2 regions of the Sutcliffiella horikoshii genome follow, and region 1 is predicted to be linked to the other one. Evidence: riboswitches for the same ligand, from Rfam matches in the RefSeq annotation. Region 1 holds a riboswitch; the other holds the start of a gene.
The links. Region 1 has a riboswitch for S-adenosylmethionine ahead of mtnK (S-methyl-5-thioribose kinase). Riboswitches for the same ligand answer to the same signal wherever they lie in the genome.

Region 1 (5,415 bases):
CCGCCCATGGAAAGCGAAGCGCCTGAAACGGAAATCAACAGTAAGTGTAATTTTTACGTAATGAAATCATTGTCTATTAATCTTTAAAAAGTAAAGAAATTGCTTTTGTGTAATCGCCTCTGATGATGCCTTTTTCGGTAATGATGGCGGTAATCAGTTCGCTTGGAGTAACGTCAAATGCCGGGTTAAAAACTGAAATGTCATCTGGAGCAATTTGTTTCCCTCCGAGGTGGGTAATTTCCTCAGGGCTTCTTTCCTCGATTTCAATTTCCTCTCCAGTTTGCTTCGATAAATCAAAAGTAGATAAAGGTGCAGCTACATAAAACGGAATACCAAAAGCTTTAGCGAGAATGGCAAGTCCGTATGTGCCAATTTTGTTTGCGGTGTCTCCATTGGCAGTGATTCGGTCAGCGCCGACTATAACAGCTGAAATATTCTTGGTCTTAATGGTGTGCGCAGCCATATTATCGGTAATTAACGTTACATCCACTCCCGATTGTTGCAGCTCCCAGGCAGTTAATCGCGATCCCTGTAGAACTGGTCTTGTTTCACAGGCAAAAGCACTTAATGGGAACTCTTTTTCTTTTGCCAAATGAAATGGAGCTAATGCTGTTCCGTAACGGGCCGTTGCAATAGATCCTGCATTACAGATGGTCAGCAGTTTATCGTTTTTTTGAAACAAGGAAAGAGCATGCTCGCCGATAAGCCTGCATGTTGCTTCGTCCTCGAGTTGGATTTGAATTGCTTCATGAACAAGATTTGTTTTTGCTTCGTTCACGGAAGAAGCGTGCAAAGACACTTGTAGGAGTCGGTCGATTGCCCAAAAAAGGTTTACTGCTGTCGGACGAGAAGTTGCCAAGTAGTCCCGGTCCTTTTTCAACTGGCTGTGAAATTCATCTAAATTAACTATGTTATAAGAGTTTGCAGCGAGAACAAGCCCGTATGCTGCTGTTATGCCAATTGCAGGCGCCCCCCTTACTTTAAGAGTGACAATGGCATCATAGACATCGTTAATGGTATGCAAATCAATGAAAACCGTCTCTTGAGGTAATTTCTGTTGATCTAATAATCGAATATAAGAGTCTTTCCATTCTACAGATAGCGGTAGGTTAGTAGTAATTGTCATGATTTATCCATTCCCTTTTAGTTCATTCTTAAGAAGTGATTCTACATCTTGAATGTTACGGATATTTGCTGCATTTTTAATTAGTGTTTGCCCTAATAACAAAGCTTGTTGTTTTACTGAAATTTTGCGCTCATAAGGTTTGAGGCTATCAAGGTCAGCTACATGCGCCAAACCAATGGTTCGACGAATAACCTCACATCCGGCAAATCCAATTGCATCAGTAAAGACTTTTTTCAGGAAGAAATCCAAGTAGCCTGGTGTTTGCGTGAAATGTTCCACACTGTTTGTCTTCCATAAGTCAGAGAAGGTAAAAGTGAATCCTTCCCAAACTTGATAAAGGTGGGAAGTGATGCTGGCCCTTTGACTGTCGTCTCTGGTGATTGCTTGCAAGAGGATATTGGCAAAGAACTGTCCAACATCAAAGCCGATCGGTCCGAAAAATGCAAATTCAGGGTCAATAACTTTAGTATCGATTTCACTCGCAAAGATGCTTCCTGTATGGAGGTCCCCATGTAGAAGTGCTTCTCCGTTGGTTAAAAATGTGTATTTCAGTTTTGCCACTTCAAGCTTTAATTCCGCATCATTCCAAATATCCTCGACCGAACCAAGCAGCTCAGGCTCATAATCGTTGGTCTCACTTTCATAAAAAGGGTCTGTAAACACTAGATCTTCGGTAATCTTACAAAGCTCTGGATTTGCAAATGCCTGCTGAAGGTTTTTCTTCTCTTGTTGATTTAATCCAAAATCAGAAGTGTAAAACAATGTTTTCGCTAAGTATTCACCAATATGCTTTGACAGAAGCGGAAAGTCCTTGCCATCTAGAAAACCATTTCGAACGATTTCCAAATGGGAGAGGTCTTCCATGATCGTTATCGCTAATGCTTCGTTTGTATAATAAACTTTCGGAATAAGATTAGGTACCAAAGTAGCGGCGTTCTTCAAGTAATTTCCTTCTATTGTTGCTCTGTGCAAGGTCAACGGCCAGCTTTCTCCAACAACCTTTGCATAAGGCAATGCCTGCTTAATAATAATTCCTGTGTTATTTTCGTCTCTAATGTGAAAGACAAGGTTCAAATTTCCATCACCGATTTCACGGCAATGCAATAGCGCACCATCTTTGAAAAATTCAAGATCTTTCGCTAGTGAAATAGCGGTTGATTCTGTTAACGGCTCGTATTCTGTAGTTGCTGTAATGGTCATATTTATTACCCCCGTGTGATTTATTGATTAGTAACGGGGCATTTATTTAAAAATAAAAGCCCCTTTCCATAAGAAAGAGGCTTGAAGAGTAGACTTCTCCCCTCTTATCTGCCAGAAATAACTTCTGCTGGAATTAGCACCGTGCCTTATGAACTAATACGTTCGGCGTCCACAAATGTGTAACGCCCTGTTTCACAACAGTATTACGGTCGGTTGCTGGGTTTCATAGGGCCAAATCCCTCCACCTGCTCTTGATAAGAGATCACAATCATTAAATTGTGAATGTATGAAATTGTGTGAAAATTATTGCTTGATGAAAATAATAACAAGACGCCGGGAAAATTGTCAACAAGTTTTTTGAAAAATCTTTGTTGTAACCAATATCAGATTATTTAAAGAATTTAATGGAATTGTATGAATTGTTTGGTTAAAACCTTGAAAAAATGCTAGGCACCTGTTATTATTAAACTATTATTTTTGTTCGTGAATATGGAAAGTCAGAAACACGTTTTCGTCTTGAAATGTTTGAAAGAGCAAGAATAGTAATATTTACGTGGGTTAACCACAAGGAGGAACAAACATGTTACAAGGTAAAGTAAAATGGTTCAATGCAGAAAAAGGTTTTGGATTCATCGAAGTTGAAGGTCAAGACGACGTATTCGTACACTTCTCCGCAATCCAAGGCGAAGGTTTCAAAACTTTAGAAGAAGGCCAAGAAGTATCTTTCGAAATCGTTGAAGGTGCTCGTGGACCTCAAGCTGCTAACGTTACAAAATAATGCTAGCCAAATAGAAAAGGACTCCACTCCGGAGTCCTTTTTGTTTTGGAAGAATAAGAGAATATGTAATACAGTTGATTTCCGTTCCAGGCGCTTCGCTTGCCTGCGGGCCTTCCACTCCAATCAACAAGGTGGCTTCATTCATTTAAGGGTTAGTGAAAAGCCCTCTAACCGGGTTAGCTGTAAAAGGATTAACGTAACTTTACGCAATGTTCAGCTGTGGATTGGAGCAAATGGCGGAGACTCCAGCGGGGGAGTAACGGTAGGTTGAGACCCCGCAACGAAGTGAGGAGGCTCCAGCGCCGTCCCGCGGAAAGCGAGAAGCCAATTGCGAAAAGGAACAGCGGCGACTAAGCAATCAACTAAAGTAAAAAGATTAATAGTATTGTGGTCTTCGGTCTTCAAAGATTGGGATTCTTTTTCTTACTTCCTCCACCTTATCCAAATCTATCTCAGCTGTAATAATTTCCTCATCTTCCCCGGCTTCAGCCACAATTTCTCCCCAAGGATCAATAATCATCGAGTGCCCTGCAAAAGCATTCTTCGGATCAGCACCAGAACGATTACATGCAATTACATAGCACTGGTTCTCAATGGCCCTTGCAATAAGAAGGGTACGCCAATGATCAACCCTTGCCAAAGGCCACTCTGCAACAACGAATATCGCTTTTGCATCTTTAGTGGTATGCGCGCGGATCCATTCAGGAAAACGGATATCATAGCAAATGAATCCTGCACATGTTTCTCCGTCAAGCTCAAACATCCCATCCGTCTTTCCTGGCTGAAGGAAATGATGCTCGTCCATCAAGCGGAAAAGGTGTAATTTACTATATTCGCCGGCAACTTCGCCATCTTTGTTAACCGTAATCATCGTATTATAAATTCCTTTGTTCGTTTTTTTCGCGACCGAACCGCCCACAATGTGTGTTTTTAGTTCTTTTGCAGCAGATTTAAGGAATTTGGTCGTGACAAAACCGCCAGAATCGGCAATTTTATCAAGGCGCCCGAGATCATATCCTGTAGACCACAGTTCAGGAAGAACAATGATATCAGGTCGATCTTTTCCTGCAACTGTCAAAAGTTCACATGCTTTTTCTATATTTGCCTCGGGATCACCGAAAGCTACATCAAATTGAATACAAGCTATTTTCCATTTCATAATTTTATCCCCCCGTTGAAAAAGTACTTTACAAGTTGAATCTAACAATATATGATTTGTGACTAGGATTTCAAGAATTTTTTAAGTAGGTGAAAAAGGTGAAACACTTTCAACAATCTGAATTATTAAATACACTGCCTAAACAGTTCTTTGCTTCATTGGTTGAAAAGGTGGGGAAGGTTGTCGCACAAGGTCATGATGTGATTAATCTTGGACAAGGAAACCCTGATCAGCCGACTCCTGAACATATTGTAAAGTCGTTACAGGAAGCCGTTGAAAAACCAAATCATCATAAATATTCCCCGTTTCAGGGTCACCAATTTTTTAAAGAAGCGATTGCAACTTTTTATAAACGAGAATACGAAGTGGACATAAATCCCGATTCGGAAGTGGCCATACTCTTTGGCGGCAAGGCGGGACTGGTGGAAATTCCCCAATGTTTATTGAATGAAGGGGATACCGTTCTTGTCCCAGACCCGGGCTATCCGGATTATTGGTCTGGAGTCGCATTGGCTAAAGCTAAAATGGAATACATGCCATTAAGAGAAGTATATCATTTTTTACCAAACTATGAAGATATCAATCCGGAAGTCTTAAAAGCTGCGAAGCTCATGTTCCTCAATTATCCCAATAATCCGACAGGAGCTGTAGCGAATTCTGCTTTTTTCAAGGAAACCGTAGCACTTGCAAGTGAGCGCGATATTTGCGTTGTGCATGACTTTGCTTATGGTGCTATCGGCTTTGATGGAAAAAAACCGCTTAGCTTCTTACAGACCCCCGGTGCGAAAGATGTCGGCATTGAAATCTATACTTTGTCGAAAACTTTTAATATGGCAGGATGGCGAGTAGGGTTTGCAGTAGGGAATGAAAGTGTCATCAAAGCGATCAATCTCTTGCAGGACCATATGTATGTCAGTATTTTTGGCGCGATCCAAGAGGCGGCTGCAACTGCCTTGTTAGATAAACAAACATGTGTAGAAGAGTTGGTAGAGTTGTATGAGGAGAGACGAAACGTCCTTATTCATGGGTTACAGGAAATTGGCTGGGAAGTAATGGCGCCAAAAGGTTCTTTTTTTGCATGGTTAAAAGTTCCGGGAAGATACACATCTGAGGAGTTTGCAGACAAGCTGCTTGAAGAAGCACATGTGGTTG
Region 2 (5,415 bases), 1.5 Mb from region 1:
GCCTTGCAATGTAAGGTGCGGTATATACAACAAGCGGTACAATCACACCCTGCACACCGATCGATGTACCAACAAGGAACTTTGTGAACGGCAGAATGAAGAACAACAGGATGATAAATGGAATAGAGCGGATGATATTGATGATGGTGTTCAAGACACCATGTAGATATTTGTTTTCAAGGCTTTTCCCTGGCCTTGTCAAAACAAGGAAAACTCCAAGGGGCAATCCGATCACAATGGAAATCGATAAAGAAATGGATACCATTTGAAAGGTTTGGATAATTGCCTCCCAAATATCACTTCCCCATGTATCAAAGAATTCGATAATCATCCTGCCACCTCCTCAATGATGATCCCTTGGTCTTTCAAATATTGAATGGATTTCTCTGTCTCTTCCACCGGTCCCCTTAAGTGCACGAGCAGGCTTCCAAAAGGTGTTCCTTTAAGCTCGGTGATATTCCCGGAAAGGATATTTGGATACACATCAAATTTTTTGCTGATGGTCGCGAGTGCGGGATCATTGGAAGAGGATCCTATATATTTGAAAGACACAATTTTCCCTGTGCCTTGAAGAGATTGGAAAACCTCTTCTGTCAGCTGATGGTTAAACAGACTATTGACAAATTTCTTGGTTGTTTTTTCTTTTGGATGGGTAAAAATATCCACGGTTTTTCCCTGCTCAATAATCTTCCCATTTTCCATGACCGCCACCCTGTCGCAGATTCGTTGGATAACGTGCATCTCATGCGTGATGAGCAGGATCGTGATTCCTAGCTCCTCGTTGATCTTTAATAATAGCTCTAAAATGGACTCTGTTGTGTCCGGATCAAGGGCGCTTGTCGCCTCATCACTTAGTAAAATTTCTGGTTCATGTGATAATGCACGTGCAATCGCAACCCTTTGCTTTTGCCCTCCCGAAAGTTGACCGGGAAAGGCGTCCGTCTTATCCTTCAGCCCAACAATAGACAAATACTTCGTTACCCTTTCATCAATTTGGGACTTGGGCAAGCCAGTTAAACGAAGGGGGATGGCGATGTTATCGTAAACAGTCGCTGTTTTTAATAGGTTAAAGCCTTGAAAGATCATGCCAATTTTTCTTCGGGCAAGTAGCAGCTTCTGCGAAGATAAGGAGGTAAGATCAGTTCCGTCTATCAAGACCTTCCCATTAGAAGGCCTCTCAAGGAGATTCACACACCGGATCAAGGTGCTTTTCCCAGCACCGCTATACCCGATCACGCCATAAATCTCTCCTTTTTGTACCTCCAAGGAAACATCTCGCAATGCTTCTACCTTCCCTTTTTTTGTTTTAAAGGTCTTTTCTAAGTGGACTAGATTAATCATTATGTTCCTCCTACTCTAAGAAGTAAGAGCCGCTATAGTAAGCAGCTCCTTTTTTTTACCAAGATGCCAAAACAGAGCCTTCGAACGTTTCTTCAATAAATTGCTTTACTTCGTCTGAATGGTAAGCCTTGATCAGTTTGTCTAAAACCGGATCATCTTTGTTTTCGGTACGAACAGCGAGCAAGTTCACCCAAGGAGAATCACCTGGCTCCATGAAGATCGAATCCTCGGTTGGAACAAGTCCATGTTCCACTGCAAAGTTTGTGTTGATGGCGGCAGCTGCCAACTCATCTAGCTGACGGGGGATTTGAGCTGCCTCAAGCTCCACGAATTCAAGATTTAATTCGTTCTCCTCCACATCCTTTACTGTAGCTCCAACCCCAGCGCCATCTTTAAGCTTGATTAATCCCGCTTGTTCAAAAAGGATAAGTGCACGCGCTCCATTTGTCGGATCATTTGGAAGCCCTACTTTATCTCCATCCTTTAATTCGCTTACGTCGGTAATGGAATCGGAGTACATTCCCATTGGAAAGTTGACGGTATTGGCAATTTCCACAAGATCTAAGCCCCGGTCCTCTTTAAATTGATCTAGGTATGGTTTGTGCTGAAAGCTATTTACGTCTAATTCTCTTTCTGCAAGAGCCACATTAGGCATCACATATTCATTGAACACGACAATTTCAATCTCTAGCCCATCTTCTTCTGCTACTTCCTTCACCTTCTCTAAAACCTGTTCATGCGGGCCAGCGGTCACTCCTATTTTCAACTTATCCTCACTTAACGCCTGTCCCTCCCCTTGCTCTCCTCCACAAGCGGTGACTACCAATGATAAAAGAATGCTCATGCATAATACTGCGAATTTTTTCATGCTTCTCTCTCTCCTTTTTGTAATGTTTCTAGTTTTGCAATGGCAGCAACAATATCCTGCTGCGTAAATTTGTTTTTCATAAAATGGATGGATTCGTGAGGCAAAAGCGCCTTTTCAGCGATTAGATGTATATCATCTCGCCCCTGAATATGTAGGTCCCCACAAGAGGATGGCAATCCTATTTGCCTATAGAAAGGGAGCAGCGAGCTGATTTCTTCCTCGTTCCCCTCCAGTGCAAGTTGTACGAGTATCCCATATGCCACCTTTTCTCCATGAAGCAGCTCCGTTGTGCCAGGTAGATGTGTTAGTGCATTATGGATCGAATGTGCTCCCGCCACTCTTCCATACTCATCTCCAAAGCCACCTACCATTCCCCCCAGCAAAATATTCGCCTCGATAATGGTGAGGACAGAAGGGGAAAGATTACCTGCCTCGCAATCTATCAGCGCTTGATGGCTCTCCTCTAATAATCGATTTCTACTTAATTTTGCTGCATGCAGTGCTACCTCCACAGGCAACGGGATGTAATCCAATCCATGCACAATGGCATTCGCCTCATACCATTTGGCAAGCGTATCCCCAATTCCAGCTTTCAAATATCTTGACGGTGCTCCTAGGATCACCCTCGGTTCTACTAGAACCATATAGGTACTGCGGGGAAAGACTGTGTAGGTTTGGAAGCGTCCCTCGTCATCATATATGACGCTTAACGGTGTCCAAGCCGCACAAGTAGAGGCAAGTGTCGGTATGAGGATGACGTCCTTTTTAGCCTCATGGCCTGCAGCCTTTGCAAGATCCAGGACCTTCCCTCCGCCTATTCCAATGACAGCATCGACGTGTAAGGATTCTGCCAGCTCTTTACATCTTTTTATTTCAGATTCTGAACAGATACCGGAGTAAGCAACATACGTCGCATTAGCCTCCTCACGCTCCGGCCAATACGGTTTAATAGCCTGGAATGACTTCTCTCCATGAATGATCAGCAAGGAACCTATGTCCCTTTCCTTTAAAAGCACGGACAATTCCTGCAGTATATCCTCCTTGCATTTATAAAAGCTTGGTGCTCCTTGAATTCGAATTGAAATGTTCCTCCCCCCCCATATTGTAGACAAAATAAAAAAGCCTCCCTAATAAAAAAGAGAGGCTTACGTATTTAAAAATACTCTGTCCTCTCTCATCTTCCAAAACACTCCACGTGTCTTGCTGGAATTAGCACCTTTCCTTACGAAAAACATAAGAATGGTTGCCGGGCATCATAGGGCCAGTCCCTCCACCTCTCTTGATAAGAGAATTTGCATATTAAATTAGTAAAATTCTAAAATTTAATTGTAAGTATAGTCTGTATTTTTAATGCTGTCAAGAGGTAAAGCAACAAAGAATCAGGAGACGAAAGGCTTGGTATTATTTAATATTATTTTCGATGAACTACATACTGTAACGAAAATAGGAAAATCAGAAACATGAATGGTATTTTTTAAATATATACAGAAGATAATACTCATGCATTTATGAGTGAGGTACAGGTCTAAAAAATCAAATTGAAGGACAGGAACATAAACGCAACTATGCTTTAGTGTATAGACGGGTCGAGGAACCTGTCCTCTTTATTCAAGAGTTACTTTTTCTACTCTGCTTCACACCTAAGATGGTCACTGTCACCAAGATGATTGCCATACCTCCAAGCTGGGTTGCTGTAAGCAGTTCACTCAAAACAATAAATCCAAAAAGGGACGCAGTGACCGGTTCCACCATTGCAATAATGGAAGCTGAAGTCGGCGATGTTCGTTTCAAACCAACTACATACAAGAAGAATGACAAGCCTGCTCCCAATATCCCTAAAAGAATCATCCATAATAAGTCCGGTGAGTTAAAAAGAGAAACTGCTTCACTCCGATCAGTGAAAAACATCGTAATGATAGTAAAGGCAAGAAATGCGATCGTTAAAATTCCTTGCGGTTGCCCGTGGCGCGAGGCATTTTTAAAACCAAAAATGAATAATGCATACGATAACCCCGCGCCTAACCCTGCACCAAGTCCAAGCATCGTGATACTATCGGAGCCAATGCTGTAAACCTCTGTCAGCAATACCACTCCAGCCATCACCAAACCAATAGCCAGCCATTTAAATAATGACCCTTGTTCAAGACGAAGTATAAAAGAGATAAGAAGGACAAAAACTGGCGCAGTATACATCAATGTTGCCGCTACCGCAATACTGGCCTCTGAGATACTGACAAAGTAAAAAATAAAATTCCCTGCTACTCCAACACCTGCCACAATGGACCAGAACAGCAGCGGCTTATTCCACCGGGTAGGCTGGAACAAGAACCAAATAAGAATACATAATAAACCTACTGTTCCCCTATAAAAGGAGATGACCAGGGGGTCCCAACCTTTATCCATTAAAAATCCGCCGAGTCCTCCGGAAATGCCCCATAATATTGCTGCTAAAGTTACTAATCCAAACCCACCTACACGCATACTGTTACCTCCACTTATTCCTCTTAAAACCCGTAAAGATAACAATACCTCTTAGTAAAGGATTTATAACTTAATTTTTGCCTATCTTTTTTCAGAAACCAGCAACCATACCTCTTTCTATATTTTTTTAATTTTAGCAAATACTATATCCATCTTGTTTTCTGATGGAGAGATGATTTGAGTGTTAGGTAAAAAAGCAAGTTCGATACATTTTTTTTTCTCATTTGTGGTTATACTCGTTCTTATTTGGTCCCTAATTAAACCTGTAGAAGGTTATATGATTTTGTTGGTGGAGGTTTTACCTTCAGTATTAGTCTTAATATTTTTAATATCAACATACAATAAGTTTCGCCTTACCACTGTTTCCTATTTCATCATTACCCTTCTAGTCATTTTAACGTTTATAGGAGGGCATTATTCTTATTCCAAAGTCCCTCTCTTTTCATGGATTAGAGACTATTTTGATTTACAAAGAAACCACTATGATCGGTTCGGTCATTTTCTAAAAGGGTCTATTGTGTTAGTTATAATAGAGATATTATTAAGGAAAACAGCTTTATCGAAAAGTAAAACCACAAACTTTATTGCTCTATGTATAACTCTAGCAATCGGGGCTTTCTATGAAATCATTGAGTGGGCAAGTGCAAAAATAGGGAATAAAGGGAAAGTCACAAACGATTTTTTAGGTATGCAAGGAGATATATGGGATGCCCAATGGGATATGG

Region 2: it holds a riboswitch for S-adenosylmethionine, as region 1 does, so the genes downstream of both, K7887_RS21740 (iron-containing alcohol dehydrogenase family protein) here and mtnK (S-methyl-5-thioribose kinase) in region 1, are expected to answer to the same signal.

What each region holds. Positions count from the first base shown of each region.
Region 1 is NZ_CP082918.1:1,453,667-1,459,081, forward strand. It holds gene mtnA (S-methyl-5-thioribose-1-phosphate isomerase) at 77-1,126, opposite strand; gene mtnK (S-methyl-5-thioribose kinase) at 1,130-2,326, opposite strand; SAM riboswitch class I at 2,428-2,587, opposite strand; gene cspD (cold-shock protein CspD) at 2,907-3,104, shown strand; gene K7887_RS07485 (carbon-nitrogen family hydrolase) at 3,481-4,263, opposite strand; gene K7887_RS07490 (pyridoxal phosphate-dependent aminotransferase) at 4,362-5,415, shown strand, end outside.
Region 2 is NZ_CP082918.1:4,270,221-4,275,635, forward strand. It holds gene K7887_RS21725 (methionine ABC transporter permease) at 1-331, opposite strand, end outside; gene K7887_RS21730 (methionine ABC transporter ATP-binding protein) at 328-1,341, opposite strand; gene K7887_RS21735 (MetQ/NlpA family ABC transporter substrate-binding protein) at 1,397-2,209, opposite strand; gene K7887_RS21740 (iron-containing alcohol dehydrogenase family protein) at 2,206-3,321, opposite strand; SAM riboswitch class I at 3,381-3,498, opposite strand; gene K7887_RS21745 (EamA family transporter) at 3,818-4,690, opposite strand; gene K7887_RS21750 (DUF2238 domain-containing protein) at 4,872-5,415, shown strand, end outside.